Regions from separate parts of the Syntrophomonas curvata genome, predicted to be linked through region 1. Evidence: predicted binding sites of a transcription regulator. Region 1 holds the regulator's gene; each other region holds the start of a gene.
The links. The regulator LexA, encoded in region 1, represses DNA repair genes until DNA is damaged. The targets are predictions, from matches to a motif close to CNAACANNTGTTNG.
Positions count from the first base shown of each region.

Region 2: a site for LexA is predicted at 2,709-2,722, ahead of ACU70B_RS02560 (CHASE2 domain-containing protein). Genes of this name have one in related genera too.
Region 3: a site for LexA is predicted at 2,788-2,801, ahead of uvrB (excinuclease ABC subunit UvrB). Genes of this name have one in related genera too.

Region 1 is NZ_CM129641.1:1,780,259-1,784,541, forward strand. Features, by position in the region: gene ACU70B_RS07905 (hypothetical protein) at 1-359, opposite strand, end outside; gene ACU70B_RS07910 (ferredoxin-like domain-containing protein) at 356-1,078, opposite strand; gene lexA (transcriptional repressor LexA) at 1,376-1,996, shown strand; gene ACU70B_RS07920 (Sapep family Mn(2+)-dependent dipeptidase) at 2,454-3,863, shown strand; gene ACU70B_RS07925 (PucR family transcriptional regulator) at 3,887-4,283, shown strand, end outside.
Region 2 is NZ_CM129641.1:556,663-560,945, forward strand. Features, by position in the region: gene ACU70B_RS02550 (S-layer homology domain-containing protein) at 1-123, shown strand, start outside; gene ACU70B_RS02555 (hypothetical protein) at 202-564, shown strand; gene ACU70B_RS02560 (CHASE2 domain-containing protein) at 574-2,481, opposite strand; gene ACU70B_RS02565 (septum site-determining protein MinC) at 2,756-3,424, opposite strand; gene ACU70B_RS02570 (cell division topological specificity factor MinE) at 3,433-3,684, opposite strand; gene minD (septum site-determining protein MinD) at 3,699-4,283, opposite strand, start outside.
Region 3 is NZ_CM129641.1:332,272-336,554, reverse strand. Features, by position in the region: gene uvrA (excinuclease ABC subunit UvrA) at 1-713, opposite strand, end outside; gene uvrB (excinuclease ABC subunit UvrB) at 754-2,757, opposite strand; gene ACU70B_RS01615 (acetyl-CoA hydrolase/transferase family protein) at 3,037-4,283, opposite strand, start outside.

The DNA of each region.
Region 1 (4,283 bases):
GGGTAGGGTATGGCATCACCCCAGAATGCTGTTTCCATGCTGTTACGGACCAGGGATATTACACAATCGTCACTGTGATTATCCCGGCACTGACGGCAGAGTTTACAGGTTTCGCCGATAGAGGAAGCTATTAAATCCCGGTCGTAGACCTTAAAATCGTCCCGCGGTATCAACCCTTCCGCTCCCGGTATGTTCAGCTTGCCTTTGCTCCGGTAAAATTCCACCACAATAGTGGAAAACCCGGTGAGACATTTACTCTTTACACATTCGCTGCTTCCTTCCAGAGGGCAGGCGGAGCAGATATCCTTGAGTATGTTCTTAATATCATTAAAATTAAGGATATTATCATCATTAATCATTTGACCGCCCCCTCGCTGTTAAGCATATTGAGAAAATCCTCATCAACCGCGGCTGCTGCCTCATGACTTCCCAGAGGTGGTGCAAACTTATCCATACCCACCCGTTCAATGGTGTGGTGCAGTCTTTCCTTACCTGAAGCCAGTTCCCGGTAGCGATCAAGGACGAATTCCAGACTGGCAAACACCTGGTCATAGCTTACACCCGACACCAGCATCTGCCCATGCAGGGGTTTACGTCCGCTGCCCTTGCCGCCGATATAGATATCAAAACTGCCGCTGTTTTTGCACATAACGCCAAAATCCGCACAAAGCGGGTCAGTGCAACCCCGGGAGCACCCGGCCGCGGCAATCTTAAAATCGTGAGGCGCCTGCTGCCCGTAGTACTTCTCCTGTATAGCTATACCCAGCCCCAAAGCATCGCCCACCGCCCGGGGACAGAGATCGTCATTGCCGGAACAGGCCTTTACATTGCGCACCGCATTGTTAAAGACACCAATTTTAAAACCTATACGCTCCAGCCCAGCGGTCAGGTTAGCAATCTCATCCTCTTCAGCAAGTAAAATCAGGGTTTGTCTGGCAGTCATTTTAAGGACATTCACGTTTGCTGCTTGAACCAGACGGTTAAGTCCGTCAAGTTGTTCTGCTGATATCAGGCCGCAGCTGGCAACTGCCACCAGTGCGTAAAGAGCATTTTTCTGTTTAAAGATTGCTGTCCCCATCGTCTATTCTCCCCTTTCAGTTGTTCTGTTAGTTAGTCCAGTATATCATGTTTAACACTATCTTTGACATAATTATGCAATCTTCCAACCTTCAGAAATCTATAGGGAGAGCGGAATCTGCCAGCCCAATATCCCATAAAGGCCGGTCTTTTATCGCGGGCATACCTTACCGGGACAGTTTTCGCCATGGCAGCAGAGCCGCAAACAAAACGACCGAACATGTGTTTTTTTGAATTTATTATGGTATAATCTGGTCATAACAGATAAGCCTAGTACATTTTTCGGGGAGGTTGATTAATGAACAACAACAGGAAACTGTCTGCCAGACAGAAGATGATATTAGACTATATTAAAGACAAGATCCGCCACGACGGTTATCCCCCTTCAGTTCGGGAAATCGGTGAAGCAGTAGGATTAAAGTCCAGTTCCACCGTTCATTCCCACTTGCTGCAACTGGAGGAGAAAGGGTGGCTCAAAAGAGATCCCGCCAAACCCCGGGCTATTATTCCCATAGATATGTCTGCTGATACCGAACTGATCAGTCAGACCCTGGCTTTGCCGGTGGTTGGCAATGTTGCTGCCGGTACGCCCATTTTAGCAGAACAGAATATCGAGAATTACCTTCCGATTCCGACCGACTTTATCGGCCAAGGTACCCATTATATACTGCGGGTAAAAGGAGAAAGCATGATCGAGGCCGGGATAATGGACGGTGATTTTCTTATCGTAAAGCAGCAGGCTGATGCTGCCAATGGCGAAATAATAGTAGCGATTCTGGATGATGAAGCTACCGTGAAAAGATATTACCGCAGGGATGGTTATATTGAATTGAGACCCGAAAATAATGCGCTGCAGCCCATCATAGTTGACAAAGTGCAAATAGCAGGCAAGGTTTCCGGTTTGTTACGCCGGATGTAAGCGTCCCCCAAAAAGACGGCATGCGACAAGGAAGCAAAAAATCCGTGACCACCGGAAACCGGTGGCATGCACTTGCCCGTAGGCTGCCAACCGCGCCTTAAAGCGCATCGAAGTTCCGCCAATCGCCTTTTTCTTACGGCTGCCCCTTCAAAGGGGGCGGCTCTGTTGCCTTTTTCTACGACCAGGATACCGCTGGTAACGGGAATTGTACTTTCGCAAATTATCTATCGCATCAAAAAGCAACGGTTTTTAACCGAACCGGTTTAATGTTGCAATATTTGTGGTATACTGTGACGGAAAAAGACAAATTCCTGCCTATTCTGATATCGGATATCTAAAACCGGGGGCATTCACCCCAGCAGCCCGCTGCTGACAGTCATCTGAATTCATTGGGAGATCCACGTGCAATACCAGCCGCTTGTTTCACCCTCACATAATGAAAGGAATGATTGCTTCTATGGATAAAACCGCTTTATCAGCTCAGATTGAGGCATTTTTACACGCACGGGAGCAGGAAATCATTGATCACATCAGTACTCTGGTAGCGATTCCGAGCGTCAGCGGCGAGGCCGAACCCGGTAAACCCTATGGCGCAGCTTGCGCCGCAGCTCTGGATACTGCTTTGGCCATCGGTGAAAATCTGGGTTTCGCTGCTGAAAATCACCGGTATTATTATGGTTCATTATACCTGGGTGAAGGTGATGAAGAAATCGGCTTTTTTACTCATCTGGATGTGGTCCCGGCAGGCAACAGCTGGAATTACCCGCCTTTCCAATGTACCCGGCAAGGCGAATATCTCATCGGCCGGGGGGTCAAAGACGATAAGGGGCCCTTGGTTATGGTCATGTATGCCATGGCTTGTATAAAAGAACTGGGTATCCCTCTGAAACATAGTCTGCATCTGGTCATGGGCTGCGAGGAGGAACAAAGTATGTCGGATATCATGTATTACCTCGAACATACGGAAAAACTGCCGGTCTTTTCGTTGATTGCCGACGGGCAGTTTCCGGTCTCCTACGGTGAAAAAGGCATTTTAACCGCCGACATCGTTTCTCCGGCTTTAAACGGCAATATAGCCGCGGCCGAGGGAGGCAGCGTATCCAATGTAGTTGCCGACCAGGCCAGCTTGCTGGTGAAAAATGCTGCCTATGAACAAGCCCGGGAGTACTTGGCCGGCAGCAGCCTTCTGGTCCAGGCGGAAGGAGAGTATGTCCGTATCACTGCCCGGGGCAAATCCAGCCATGCCGCTGCTCCTGAAGGTTCGGTCAATGCCATTTATCTGCTCTGCCATAAGCTGGCCGGGGCTCCCTTTATGACCCCGGAAGACTCCGGAGTGCTTTCCCAGATCGCATCCTTCTTAAGCGATTATTATGGTGAAGGTCTCAACATTGCCATGGAAGACGAATATTCCGGCAAGCTTACTCATATTGCCGGCATTCTGTCCTCCCAAAGCACCGGCGCCTTGCGGGTCAATTTCAATATCCGCTACCCTATCTGCGCCCAAGGAGAAGAGGTTATCCGACGTCTGACCGATAAAGTCGCCGGCGTTGGATTTACCGTAGAAAAGACTGCCTTAAACCCTCCGGGCTTTTTTGATCCGCAGCAGCCGGCGGTTGAAATACTTACCGATATTTATAATGAGATCAGCGGTGATAAGGAAGTCCCTTATACCGATCCGGCAGCCACCTATGCCCGTAAAATTCCGAACTCGGTCTGCTTCGGTCCGCATTTTCCCCATCGCCGGCTGCCGTTTGCCGACGGCCGGGGCAACGAGCATATGCCTGATGAATGTATTTCCATTCCTGATATGCTGGCCGCTGTAAAGATTTATGTTTTTGCCCTATTGGCAATTGACGCTTTGTATTAAAAAGCAATAACGAGGGGGTAAAAATGCAGTTAACCATAAGAGAAGCATTAAAAACCAGCGCTCTTGCCGGGGCCAGAGTGGTTGCCGGTCAAGACCGGCTGGACAATGTCATCGAGAGCATCAGTGTTATGGAGGTTGCGGAACCGGGAATAGCCCGTTGGGTTATTAAGAATCAGATGTATATTACTGCTTTTTACGCGATTAAAGATAATGTGGAAATGCAAAAAGTAGTGATCCGCACCCTGGCAAACTGCGGCTGCTGCGGTCTGGTAGTTTGCCATATTGATTTATGGATCAAAGAAATGGATCCGGGAATTATAGACTTATGCAACGAGTACCATTTCCCGTTGATTATTGCCAAACCGGAAAGCTCTTATATCGAAATATTAACTCCCATCATCAATGAGTTGAATAAAGATG
Region 2 (4,283 bases), 1.2 Mb from region 1:
GGCCTTAGAGCCAGCCTGAAAGTAAAAAGCGGTGAAGTACAGGTAAGCCAGGGAAGTAAAGAAGCAAAGAAATCCATATTTGTATCTCAGCCAACGGTACGGATGGTTCCAGTACCAGTGTAAGTCTGACCGCTGGAGAACAGGAGACTGCCTATAGTCTGGCAGTTGCACCGGGTGACTACCGATTTTCCTATTATATAAATGAAGTTGGACCTAACCCTGCAAACCTTTTCCCAATCCGGTGGCGGGGCTGGGGGCGGTTCGGGTGGCATCCCTCCTGAGGCCATCGCCAACCATTCCGTACTGCTATGCGTAAAAGCCTTCAATATTAACAGCAGCGAATATAACAGTACGAATATAGCGGCAGTAGCAGGTACCTGTGGTCTCTACTACAAATCAGCTCTGGCCAATACTGCCGGCATGTGGTTTGACCTGCTAGCCCCGGATGCTGTCAGTGAAGCCTATTTCAGTAACCCGGACAATGCCGTGTCGTCTCTGGTGCTGGGAGCAATCTGGGAGTATTCAGGCGGTGTTTACTTTGGCAGTCAAATCAGCCGGGGGTGATTTTATATGTTATTTAAAGCCTTTATCCTTGGATTTTTCAAAGTGCAAGTCCAGACCGGATAGGGAATAGACTTTGATGGGATGGGTAAATCCCTTGACCAGTTCCGCGCCCACATAGTGGAGGGAGTCTTTGATTTCCCCCGGTGGCAGAAAATCGTAAGAACGCTCCGAAATCAGCACCAGGGTCTCGAAGAGTTTGGTCAAGGCTTCGGTACGGGAAGCCAGGTTCACATCCTCGCCGATCAGGGTATAGTCCATGCGTTCGGGGCTGCCAACGTTGCCTACTACTGCCGGGCCGGTATTGATGCCGATAGCGACCAGCAGAGGAGGGGAGCCATCCTTTTTAGCCCACTCAGCATTAAGCTCTTTGATGGCATCTTGAATTTCTACAGCTACCCTTATTGCTCTTTCCACATGGTCTTCATAATATATCGGGGCGCCGAAGAACGCCATCAGGCCATCCCCCAGATATTTGTCCAGAGTACCGCCATGCTTCTGGATAGTGCGGGTCATAACGGTAAGATACTCGTTAAGACGGGTAATTACATCTACCGGGTCTTTGTTTTCACTGTAGGCAGTGAAGCCGCGGATGTCGGCAAACATAATGGTAACCACCCTCTTGGCGCCGCCGAGCTCAACACTGTCAGGGTCCTTCATAAGCTCCTCCACCACATCAGGGGAAACGTAACGGGAAAAAACCGCCCGGGTTTTACGGCGTTCCATCTCGGCCTGGATAAAGTCGGTGGAGGTGACGACAACATAAGTCAAAAGGATGAGAATCAGGGGGGCAGCCAAGTTGAGCCACCAGTGATAGTGCCATAAGCCGTATACCAGGCCGATGCTTACCGCCATTATGAGCAAAGTGCCCAGCAATCCTTTCCAGGGGCCCCGCCGCCCTACCAGCACTGCGGTGAGCGTCCCGCCGAAGAGCAGGAACAGGAAATTATGCAGCGGACTTACCGGCCGGTACCAGAGATTGGACAGCATACTTTGGGTAATGGCGGCATGGATCTCTACCCCCGGGGTCTCAGGGGAGCCGTGCTTTACCATGTTACTGGTAGTATAGGGGGTGGCGTATACGTCATGTTCATCCTGGGTGACAGAACCGACAATGGCAATCTTATCCTTGAAGTATTCCGGTGCAACTTTGCCGTTTAGCACATCAGCGTAGCGAATATTCTTAAAGGTTTCCCGCGGCCCCCAGAAGGCGGGCATGGCTTTGTTTTCATGGTCGATGGGGATTTTATAGCCCTTAATGTCCAGATAGCCGGGGATGATTTTTAAGTCTTCCACGCCCAGATTTTTCGCAGCCAGGTAGGTGGCCAGATCCAGCGAGGGAATAGGGAATTCGTAGGTATTAACATCCACCAGGGTAGCGCGGCGCACTACCTGGTCTATGTCAGTAGGGGTATTTACAAAACCGATGCCGGACGTATGCTCCATAAACATCTGGTGGGGAAACTTGATGTATTGCACCTTTTCTCCGTTGTCACCGGTTTCAAAATCGAACTCAAAGGGTAGGATCACCCGGCCGTGGCGTTCTATAGCTTGGGCAAAAGCTTTATCCCCTTGCGGTTCTTTCAGGGAACCGAAGGTGAGGTCGAAGGTGACTACCCGTGCCTGGCTCAACTTGTCTACCAGGTCTGCATGCACCGAACGCGGCCAGGCCAGAGGGCCAATTTGTTCAATGGAGTAATCGTCTACGGCAATAACTACTACTTCGTCACCAGGATGTTTAGCCCCGCTCAGGCGGAACCAGGAATCGTAAAGCTTCATTTCCACCCGGGTAAAAAGTCCAACCACTACCAGCAATTGAACAATAAACAATAGTATAATAGGGATGAACAGACGGTGATTAAAAAGGGCAGAAACAATCGAACGCAGGCGTAGCCCGGTTAAACGTTTTTCCGAAAGCACAGAACAAAACCTCCCCAAGCGCCTACCAGGCGTATATGCTGAGATCCTATGGTACAGCATGAACCAACCGCCGGTTCCCGGATGCTGAGGCCGGTAAAGGACAGTGGTACCACTCGTGGCCGCAGGCCGTAATCACGGATTAAAATACAGGTGTTTTTTGACGCGGAATAAAGGGAGCATATCTGCGTTAATCCCAATCTATCCGCCACATTAACCGTAAGCGGCAACGAACATCCGTGCGCCCTATGGGGGCGCGGGCCGCATCCGTTTAAGTCTAGCGCCGCGGCAATTTACCGGAAGTATACTCCTGTACACAGATATTGCCCTCCTCCAGGAAAGCTATTTCCGGGTAGGGCCGTTTATTCTGATCATCACTGGCCCGTGATATTCTGCTGCCGATACGGATCTGGCTGGGAGCCAGATTGAGGGCAAAAACCACACAGTTCTCCTTGCCATAATAACCGGCATGGGCTATGCCAGCCAGTTTACCCAGCACAATGATATCGCCTGCCGCAGTAATTTCTGCACTTTCGTGCACATCACCCCAGATAACCACTGAACCTTCTGAGTGCAGTTTCTGACCGCTACGAAGGTTTCTGCGTATAATTAAATCCTTATTGCCCGTATTAGAAAAAGCGGGGTCGGGCTTTTTTGATTCGGCTGCAGAAGAAGGAGGGGGGGGACCGGCGGTCTTTTCCAATATGCTGCCTCTGCTGGGGGTATTATTGAGAATCATACCGTTATCCAAGCATAGTTTCTGTAATGCGATGAGCTCATCATGAGACAAGGATTGCAGCCCCTCACCCCGGAAAATAACCCGGGAACCGCTGAATAATTGCTTGTTGGCAACTATCTTATCTTCCAGTAAAGAACGGTATTCCTCAAAACTGCCTTTTTCAAAAACCATAACCAGACTGTCATTTATTCCTTTTACTTTTAACATTTGAGATTCTACCTGCCTTTTAGGGGTATGCTGATATCCAGAGCGGCATGTCTACCCTCAGTTATGATTTTTACCTCGGGAACTCCCTCAATTTCAACATGCCGGGCAATAACCTCAATAATCTCTTCCTTTATGACCTCCATGAGCTGAGCCGAAGTTCCCAAACGGTCATGAGTCAAGACCAACCTTAAGCGATTGTTGGCCTGGCCTTTGCTAGAATTATCTTCGCCACTAAAAACCCTTTTCAAAAAATTTAGCACTTTATAAACCCCCTTTAATTACCAGGGAATAAGTTGCGCCCGAGGCTTTTAACCCGGTTCCAGAACGAAATTTCTTCAAAATTCGGGAAATCAACGTGTTCACCCAGCATCCGCCGGGCGATGTTGTTGAACGCGGTTGCTGCCTGGGAACGGTCGTTTAAAATAATAGGCTCACCCTTGTTGGTGGAGACGACGACATTTTTATCTTCGGGGACTACCCCCAGCAAATCAATACATAAATGTTCCATCAAATCCTCGATGCTTAACATGTCCCCGCTTTTAACCATATCGTTTCTAATCCGGTTTACTACCAATTTTATATCCTTGAAATTAGCTGATTCCAGCATGCCTATGATTCGGTCGGCATCACGAACGGCTGACACCTCAGGGTTAGTAACTACAATGGCCCGGTCGGCTGCGGCTATGGCGTTCCTAAACCCCTGTTCGATACCGGCCGGGCAGTCGATAAATATGTAGTCAAACTCAGGCTTCAGTTGGGTACAGAGCTCTTTCACCTGCTCTGGGGTAATATCATCTTTATTGCGGGTCTGAGCCGCGGGCAGCATATGTAATTCAGGAAAGCGTTTATCCTTAACCAG
Region 3 (4,283 bases), 1.4 Mb from region 1:
AGGCGGTGAACCATCACCAAGCCCTCACTCAATTGAAAAGCGAGCTCCAGCGATTCCGCCAGGCGGCTGCGGATGCCTTCCTTTATTATCAGCCGGTCGACCACGGCACTGATATTATGCTTTTTGTTTTTGTCCAGTAAAATCTCTTCATCCGAGGTATATTCGTAGCCATCCACCAGCAAGCGGACAAAACCGTCCCGCAAAAGGTTGGCGATGGTCTTTTTATGCTCCCCTTTCTGCCCCCGGACCACCGGAGCCAGCACCTTGATCTTGCTGCCGTCGGGCAGACTCAGGAGGCTGTCCGCCACCTGGTCCACCGTCTGCCGCCGGATAGGCTGGTGGCAATGAGGACAATGGGGCGTACCTACCCGGGCAAAAAGCAGGCGCAGATAGTCATAGATTTCGGTCACCGTCCCTACCGTGGAACGGGGATTGTTGGAAGTCGATTTCTGGTCTATGGATATAGCCGGGGAGAGCCCTTCGATGTAATCCACATCAGGTTTGTCCATCTGCCCCAGAAACTGGCGGGCATAGGTGGAAAGCGACTCCACATAGCGCCGCTGGCCTTCACTGTAAATGGTGTCAAAAGCCAGACTGGACTTGCCCGAGCCCGACACTCCGGTAAAGACCACCAGTTTATCCCGGGGGATGACTACGTCGATATTCTTAAGATTATGCTCCCGGGCTCCTTTTACATATATATAATCCTTCACGATAATCCTCCTGAGACGTTAAAGCTGCAACATCGGCTCTTTATTTTCTTCTCTTCGCTTTGCCCCGTTTGCTCCGGGCGGGTTGCTGCAGTTCCCTGATGGCGTCGCGGAGCTGGGCGGCCCGTTCGAATTCCAGCCTTTCGGCAGCAGCCTGCATCTCCAGTTCCATCTCGGTGATGAAGCGCCGGCGCTCCTCCCGGGGCAGCTGGGTCAGTCCGTTAATATCATAATCCGCCGGTTCTTCCGCGATGGTGGCTTCCACTGCTGCATATACCGCCTTCTTGATGCTTTCCGGGGTGATATTGTTCTTTTCATTGTATTCAATCTGCAGCCGGCGGCGCCGGTTGGTTTCATCTATAGCCAGGCTCATGGATTCGGTAATACGGTCGGCATACATCAGTACCCGCCCTTCGACATTGCGGGCGGCCCGGCCGATGGTCTGAATCAGGGACCTTTCCGAACGCAGGAAGCCTTCCTTATCCGCATCCAAAATAGCTACCAGGGCCACCTCCGGCAAATCCAGGCCCTCCCGCAGCAGATTGATTCCCACCAGTACATCGAAATCGCCGTTACGCAGATCCCTGAGGATATTCAGCCTCTCCAGGGCATCTATATCAGAATGCATATAGCGTACCTGGATTTTGACATCAGCCAGGTAATCACACAGGTCTTCCGCCATCCGTTTGGTCAGGGTGGTCACCAGTACCCGAAATCCTCGGGCTACCGTAGCCCGGATCTCGGCCATGAGATCGTCAATCTGGTTTTCGGTGGATCTGACCTGTACTTCCGGATCAATCAGGCCGGTAGGCCGTATTATCTGTTCCACCACCTGGGCGCTTCTTTTTATTTCCCCATCTCCCGGGGTGGCGCTCACATATACTACCTGTCCTATTTTATTATAGAACTCATCAATTTTCAGGGGGCGGTTATCCAGCGCCGACGGCAGCCGGAAGCCATAGTCCACCAGATTCTGCTTGCGGGAGCGGTCGCCTTCATACATCCCCCGCACCTGGGGTACGGAGATATGGGATTCATCCATAAAGAGCAGAAAATCAGACGGGAAAAAGTCGATCAGGGTATAGGGAGGTTCTCCCGGAGCCCGTCCCGTAATATAACGGGAATAGTTTTCTATGCCCTTGCAGTAGCCCACTTCTTTTATCATTTCCAGGTCGTAACGGGTGCGCTGTTCCAGACGCTGGGCCTCCAGCAGTTTTCCCTGGCTTTTGAACCGGCTAAGCTGCTGCTCCAGCTCTTCCTCTATGTCTCCGGCCACCTCCAGCATATGTTCCCAGGTAGTAACGAAGTGGGAGGCCGGGAAGATCATTACATGGATGCGGCGGCCGTAGACTTCGCCGGTTATAGGGTTAAATTCTATGATTCTGTCTATTTCGTCACCAAAAAATTCGATCCTGATAGCTTTTTCCCCGGCAGATGCGGGAAAGACCTCCACTACATCCCCCCGGGCCCGGAAATAGCCTCGGCTGAAAGCATAATCATTGCGCTCATAGTGGGTCTCCACCAGCCGCCGGAGCAGCTCGTCACGGCTCAGTTCCATCCCCGGACGTAAAGATATGGCTAATTTATAGTAATCGTCAGGAGCCCCCAGGCCGTAGATGCAGGACACGCTGGCTACGATTATCACATCGCGCCGTTCCAGGATGGATGCGGTAGCCGCATGGCGCATCTTGTCGATTTCATCGTTTATGGAAGAGTCTTTTTCAATATAGGTGTCGGTATGAGGTACATAAGCCTCGGGCTGATAGTAGTCATAATAACTGATAAAATACTCCACCGCATTTTCCGGAAAGAACTGCTTAAATTCCGAATAGAGCTGTCCGGCCAGGGTCTTGTTGGGCGCCATAACCAGGGCCGGGCGCTGCTGCTGCTCGATGATCTGAGCCATGGTGAAGGTCTTGCCGGAGCCGGTAACCCCCAACAGGGTCTGCTCCCGGTAGCCCTGATTCAGCCCTGCGGCCAATCCCTTGATAGCTTCGGGCTGGTCGCCGGTAGCTTTATAGTCCGAGTGTAGCATAAAATTCCCCATTTTTTTACCTCACTTACATGATCCCGGGGACAAACAATTGTTCTCCTCAGATTATAATAGCAAACCGTATAGCGGCAGGGCAAGCATTACAAAAAACCTTTTTAAAGGGATAACAAGACGGAACGGAGATTGCGGAGCCTGAAAAAGGCGGGGCGCAAGGGTATAAAAACATTCAGAGAGGCTGAAGTTAAAACAAAACCGCAGCCTCCCTGATTTCAGCATAACCCCCCACCAGGATTCCGGTATAAATTCAGGTTTATCCTTTGACTATCCGCATGATTAACCCGCACTGCCAAGAATCTTGTTGCTTTTTCTCCATATATTAGCTTCCCGGCAGGCCTTGACCAGTTCATCCTGGCAGTCAGGATGGGATATCGACACCAGGGCTTCGGCTCTTTCCCAGGTGGATTTTGCTTTGAGGTTGACCATGCCATACTCGGTAACCACATAGCCGGTCAGGGAAATGGGCAGGCTGACCACGGTACCGGGGATAAAGGACGGCACGATATTGGACTCGTATTTGCCGGTTTTCTTGTTGAAACGGGCGGAGGGCAGACATACGATTCCCTTGCCGCCCTCGGAATGGAAGGCGGCAAAATGGTAGTCCATCTGTCCACCTGTTCCTGAAATCTGGCGCCGTCCAACCGACTCCGAGGAAACCTGCCCGAGGATATCTACATTGATGCAGCTGCAGATGGATATGACCTTGTCGTTCTGCATAATTACATAAGGATCATTGGTATAATCGGTGTTATATACATGTACCAGCGGATTATCATCCACAAATTCATATAATTTTTTTGACCCCATGGCAAAATTTGCTACCGATACGCCTACGTTGAGTGTTTTCTTCATGTTAGTAATTTTACCGGCTTCATACATCTCCACATAGGCGTCAGCCAGAAGTTCGGTATGCACACCCAGATCCTTTAAATCGGATCCGGCAATTATTGTACCCACGTAATTAGGGGTTCCGCCCACACCCAGCTGCAGACAGGCGCCGTCTTCAATCACTTCCACTATGTGCTCCGCAATCTGCTTATCGATATCAGTCGGTTCAATTACCGGCAGGTGCAGAGGCAACTGGCTGTTCTCGACCTCAACCACACGGTCGACTTTGGAAATATGCAGATACTGGGTATGGGGTCCATGCACCCGGGGCAGGGTGTCATGGACTTCAACCACGATATGCCGAGCCGTTTCCAACTGAGCGCCAAGACTCAAACCGGTAACCGAGAGATTGAGATAGCCCCGGTCATCCATCGGTGCGGCGCAGCAGAATACCACATCGGAAGGCCGGCGCCTGAAAAATTCAGGGATTTCGTGCAAGACTTCGGGGATATGGTAGACTAATCCGTCTGCCTGCATCTTCCTTTCCGCTACCGAGAAAGACAGATCATTCATTATAAAATGCTGCTGGCCGGGATCGCATTTGGCGCATTCACAATAATGCATCATACTGGAGGAAATGATATAGACATTCTGCAATTCATCTCTGCGTTTAGCCAAAGCCTGGTCCAGTTCCA